Spartinivicinus poritis: one gene and its partner. The protein of the gene in region 2 interacts with the protein of the main gene of each other region in a pairwise test. Links are inferred from orthologs where the notes say so. Each region holds a gene or a part of one and is shown on either strand. Other genes may lie near its edges.

What was found.
Region 1: the proteins of mtgA (region 2) and ORQ98_RS12455 interact in binary tests that used the Escherichia coli proteins (3 or more experiments, as listed by UniProt). The link is inferred for Spartinivicinus poritis from one-to-one orthologs.

Annotation. Positions count from the first base shown.
Region 1 is NZ_JAPMOU010000014.1:39,774-42,710, reverse strand. It holds ORQ98_RS12455 (peptidoglycan D,D-transpeptidase FtsI family protein), read right to left. Parts: upstream 2,356-2,937; coding sequence 646-2,355; downstream 1-645. Other genes in the region: rsmH (16S rRNA (cytosine(1402)-N(4))-methyltransferase RsmH), read right to left, coding at 2,667-2,937; ftsL (cell division protein FtsL), read right to left, coding at 2,352-2,633; ORQ98_RS12460 (UDP-N-acetylmuramoyl-L-alanyl-D-glutamate--2,6-diaminopimelate ligase), read right to left, coding at 1-649. UniProt on the Escherichia coli protein: Essential cell division protein that catalyzes cross-linking of the peptidoglycan cell wall at the division septum. Required for localization of FtsN.
Region 2 is NZ_JAPMOU010000007.1:78,128-81,002, forward strand. It holds mtgA (monofunctional biosynthetic peptidoglycan transglycosylase), read left to right. Parts: upstream 1-1,060; coding sequence 1,061-1,690; downstream 1,691-2,875. Other genes in the region: ORQ98_RS07830 (NAD(P)/FAD-dependent oxidoreductase), read right to left, coding at 1-458; ORQ98_RS07835 (hypothetical protein), read left to right, coding at 802-1,044; ORQ98_RS07845 (helix-turn-helix domain-containing protein), read left to right, coding at 1,920-2,654; ORQ98_RS07850 (hypothetical protein), read left to right, coding at 2,635-2,875. UniProt on the Escherichia coli protein: Peptidoglycan polymerase that catalyzes glycan chain elongation from lipid-linked precursors. May play a role in peptidoglycan assembly during cell division in collaboration with other cell division proteins.

The DNA of each region.
Region 1 (2,937 bases), on a different replicon or contig from region 2:
GAGTTAAATTAGTAAAAATAGCGACATCAAAAGCAATACTTTCAACTCGCCCCTGCGCTAAACCATGGGACGAAACTTCCATTGCTAAATATGGCACTTGCTGGTTAACTAACTGATAAATAAATTGATGTAACTGCAATGCATCAGGTGTAGTGTTTACTAATGGAATTAACGAGTCTGTGGTGCCATACCCTAGTGTTCCCACCACACCACAATTGATGTTTAATTTATTCAACAGTTGACGAGCAAACTGGCTACAAGATGTTTTACCATTGGTACCAGTAATACCCAGGATATTGATTTGGTTAGTCACATAACCAAAATATTCATTAAGTAGTTTTCCCAGTTGTTTATTCAGCTGTGGCACTTCAATAACAGCTTGCTGCCCCAATGCCTGTTGACCTGACTGTTCCGCTAAAACAGCAACGGCTCCCTGACCAAAGGCATCTGCAATAAAACGGCGTCCATCCACTTGATAGCCTTGCATGGCAATAAATAAGTCACCAGGTTTCACTTGTCGGCTGTCGATGGCAATACCTGAAAGAATAGGATCAAACCCGGTTTGGGCTTGCCCAATAGCAGCCAGCAAACGAGAAAGCGGCATCATTGGCAACTTCAGCACTGATTGATCATCCTGCTTTGTTGTCATGTGTTGTTACTCCTGTCACGACCACGGTTGGCCAAACGTGCCGAATTATCCGGTGATACCCCTAATAACTGTAAGGAACCAGCCACCACTTTTGAAAAAACAGGGGCTGCCACCTCACCACCGTAATACTTTTTATTTTTAGGGTTATCTATCATCACCACAGCAGCTAGCCTTGGATTTCCTGCTGGCGCTAAACCACTAAACACCGAATGGTGTTTTTTCTCTGAATACCCTCCTGCTTCAGCAATGCGCGCCGTTCCGGTTTTACCTGCCACCTGGTAGGCCTCAATTGCCCCTTGGGTGCCTGTCCCTCCTTTTTTCACAACACTTGTCAGCATTTTCACAACGTCATGCGCTACATTGCTGGGAATTACCTGTGATGCTTCCGGTTGGTCATCCAGCCTTAATAAGGTAGTGGGTACTTTTTTTCCTCTATTTGCTAATACGCCATAAGCCTGGGTTAGCTGCACAGCAGTCACTGCCATACCATAGCCGTAGGATAAGGTCGCTTCCTCAGTTGCCCGCCATTTACTGCGTAAAGGCAGCATTCCAGTGCTCTCTCCCGGAAAGCCCGTTCCCGTGTCGATACCAAAGCCCATTCGATGTAACAGTGAAGCCACTGTAGGTGCCGTCACTTGTTGAATAATTTTGGTCATGCCGATATTGCTGGACTTTTTCAATATCGTAGTAATATCAATCACACCATAGTTGCGGTGGTCTTTGATCGTCTTACGCCCAACCATCATATAGCCGGGGCTGGTATCTATCAGAGAGGACGACGTAAACTCACCTGCTTCTAGCGCAGCAGCGATAGTAAAAGGTTTAAGCGTTGAGCCCGGTTCAAAAATATCGGTCATGGCCCGATTACGAATTGACCCAGCCCGAACCCGGCGACGATTGTTGGGGTTGTATACTGGCTGATTGACCATTGCCAATATCTCCCCTGTTTTCACATCCAGTATCACCAGAGTTCCGCCTGAAGCATTATTTCGCTTGACTGCTTTTGCTAACTCTCGATAGGCTAGGTTTTGTACTCTTAGGTCAATACTTAAATACAGCTCTTTGCCCGGCTGAGCACTTTTAACTAACTCAGCACTTCTAACTAGCCGTCCTTTTCTATCTTTATACAAACGAACCTGTCCTGGCTTACCTGTTAGCCAGTGGTCGTAGGCTAACTCAATACCTTCCTGGCCTTTACCATCAATATTGGTAAACCCCACAATATGGGCAGCTACTCTGCCTGCTGGGTAGTAACGTTTAAATTCATCAATACCATAAATACCCCTAATTTTTTCAGCTAAAAGTCGCTGAGCCAGCTTAGGACGCATGTGTCGTTTAAGGTAAATAAACTCTTTAGAGCCGTTATCATTTACTTTCTTGGCAAGGTAGCTTGAGCTGAAGCCCAAGTGTTTGGCGATAACAGGCCATTTAGTCTTTACTTGGCTCAGCTCTTTGGGGTTTCCCCAAATGGTAACGACAGGTGTGCTGACAGCCAGCGGCTCCCCATTACGGTCAAAAATAATGCCTCGGGTTGCAGCCACTTCTGAGTGACGCACCACTCGTTTCGCCCCTTCATTTTGCAGGAAATGACGGTCAATCACCTGTAAGTCAACAATACGCCAACCCACTAGTGCAGCGGCCACTATCAGCACAGTTACAATAAATCGAAAGCGCCAGACTGGCACCTGAGTGTTTAACTGGCTCATGGTTTAACGATCACCATTTCCTCGCTTGATGGAATATGCATGGCAAGCTTGCCTGTGGCAATTTTGTCCAGCCGACTAGGGGTAGTGAGAGTACTATGCTGTAATAACAGCTGCCCCCACTTCACTTGTGCTTCAGACTGCAGTGTCAGCTCCGCCTGCAGCAAGTTAAACTGTTGTCGATTTAAGTGAGAGACATACACCACTGCCAGCGCTGATATCACTACCAACAGAAATAACAGGGTTAATCCGACTACTGGCTTTGAAACAGTTAACTGCATGAAAGACTCACTCCAATATTTACCCGCTCAAAGTTACTTAAGTTTCTCTGCCACCCGCATAATGGAACTACGGGAGCGCACATTACCATCCACCTCTTGCTCGCTTGGCTTAATTGCTTTGCCTATTGCCTTTAGTCGCTGGTTTAGCTGATCCGCAGTCACTGGTAACCCTGCTGGTAACTCGTCACCTTTTACATGCTTTTTAATGAAGCGTTTGACAATACGGTCTTCCAACGAATGAAAGCTAATCACCACCAGTCGACCACCTGGCCTCAGCACGTCCAACGCAGCATCCAAGGCGATT
Region 2 (2,875 bases):
TGAAATCGCTTAGCCTGATAGAAACTATCCAGGGTTTTGCAGTGTTCTGCTACTCCTTCAACTCCCAAATTATTACTGGTACTACCAATAGCAATGACTAAGTAGTCATAGCCTATTTCTCTAGCAGGTATAATTTCTTCTCCTTCAGTATCTAGTAAAGGGGCTATAGATAGCTTCTTTTTTGTTCGATTAACCCCGGTTAACTTACCTTGCATAAACATATAATGATTTCGTTTAGCATGCGCTTTGTAGCTTACTTCGTTTGCCGTATAGTCAATGGAGCCTGCAGCCACCTCATGTAATAAAGGTTTCCACAAATGGGTTTCAGCTTGATCGACCAAGGTAATTCTAGCCAACCGCTTTTTTCCTATTTTTTTGCCAAGGCGAGTTGCTAACACCAACCCCCCCGCACCACCACCAACCACCACAATATGGGGTACAGTCTTGCTACCATTCATTAGGTTAACCTCATAAGTCCAAAAAGTTTAAGTCATTCGATGGTAACGCAAGCCAATAAAATTCAGTAGCTTAATAATGGATAAAAGATTTAATAAATATAATTAATGTGTATTTTAAATACTCAACATATTTCGTTAAACTGACGGTTTTATTTTTCCAACCTTAAATAGTCGTATAAATACGCATCTCCAATCACTAGCCAATCTTGTAGGCTACAGGGCATCACTAATAATTGTTTATGCTTCTCGGGTTCTTCCGCTAACACAGTGCTAGAGCCCGTCAGGCACCTTCTGTAAATTCTCACTTGGTGTTGCTGCTTTTCAACAAGCCACCAGCAACGCCTTGATTGCGAATTTACCTGAAGCAAACAATGTATTAGAGGTGCCCTACACTCAAAGCGAGGGGTATGCAAATGCCGAACTTCCCTGCTCAGAACTAGTCTTACCAACTTTTAGCTTTTTTAGCTGTGGAGAAATAAGTGGCCAAAAAAAAGCCATCAAAAACAAAGAAATCCTGGTTATCACAAGCTTTGATAAAAGTAAGACAATTCTGCTTAAAGCTGGTCGTCTTTTTATTGGGGGTTAGCTGTAGCATAACAGTTATGCTACGTTGGCTTGACCCACCCACAACCGCTTATATGATTCAACGTAAACTAGGTGCAAACCTTCCAGGACCAGCTTGCCAGAATATTTCTTATCGATGGCAAAACTGGCAAAATATTTCACCAGAATTAGCCTTAGCAGTGATAGCTGCTGAAGACCAGCGCTTTGCAGAGCATATTGGTTTTGACTTTACCGCTATTCAACAAGCAATCAAAGATGGCATCGCTGCCAAACGGTTACGCGGTGGCAGCACTATTAGTCAGCAACTCACCAAAAACTTGTTTCTTTGGCCAGAACGCAGCCTGCTACGAAAAGGTCTGGAGGTTTACTTCACTGCTCTCATCGAGCTAACTTGGCCCAAACAACGTATTCTTGAAGTATATTTAAATACTATTCAATTTGACTCTTGCACGTTTGGCGTAGAAGCAGCCAGCCATGCTTTTTTTAACCAATCAGCCAGCCAAATCAATCGTTCTCAAGCCGCATTGATGGCCGCTGTACTACCCGCACCTCACCGATTAAAAGTGACCCGTCCAACTCAACACCTCCGACGGAAGCAGTCCTGGATTGTTCGCCAAATAAAGCAGCTTGGTGGTAAACATTATTTGACTCAGATAGCAAACAACTAGCTATACCCTAACTTCCAAGCAACTATTGCTTAATGCCATTTGTAAGGTATTATATTTTAATACTTCCTCTAAAAAAGAAGACCAAACTAGTGCCTAGCCCTGTTAGCAATGCGTCACCGTATAGGTCTAGAGGGTTGAATTAAAGGAAGAATACACCACAGATTGCGACTTATCAGTCTGTTCAAATGGAGCTTCTCAAGTGTCACTTATTTACAGGATGCAACACTAGATGTCTCAAATTAACGAAATTATTGCAACCCTGAAAAAAACCTTAAAAGCCCATGGCTTAACTTACTCGGATGTTGCTGCACATCTTAACTTATCTGAAGCAAGTGTTAAGCGATTATTTGCAAGTAAACAGTTTTCTCTAGACCGATTAGAGTCTGTCTGCCAATTGATGAATATGGAGATAGTTGACCTAATCAGCCAAATGAAGCAGCTTAAACAAGCCCCAGAAGCACTGACCACTGAGCAAGAAACCAAATTAGTCTCTGATATCAAACTATTACTGGTTGCTATTTGTGTGTTAAACCACTGGCGATTTCAAAATATTTTAGAGGAATACAAATACTCCGAAGCCGAGTTAATTCAATTATTAGCAAAATTAGACAAACTAGGTATTATTGAGTTACTACCAAAAAATAAAATAAAACTATTAGTAGATAGCAACTTTTCATGGCTAGAAAATGGCCCAATAAAACAGTTCTTTCTTAAACATGTTAAAAGCGATTTTTTTAACGATCAGTTTGACAAACCCAATGAGCTACTGCTGTCAGTTAATGGCATGCTAAGCCAAGGGTCTATATCTATTTTGCAAAAAAAGCTCTCTCAAATTGCTAATGAGTTCACCACCCTTCACCATGAAGATTTAAAGTACCCATTAGCAAAACGAGAGGGTACCTGCCTGGTAATAGCAATGCGGCCATGGGAGCTTGAAGTTTTTCATGCTTATCGAAGAATATAAATCTCTTGCTAAAGCATCAAAACATAGCAGCAAACCTTGTTGGCTTGGCGCACTGCTTGTCACAACGTTAGTATTTTGCTTATTTACTTCTCGCCTTTGTTTGGCTGATAGCTATCAGCGACTACTTGAGATAACCAGTAACCCTGATGTTACTATCGCCCCCTTTACTACAGACGGGTGCAGTGGCGGTATGTCAACTTTATGGAGTTTATTTGATCAAA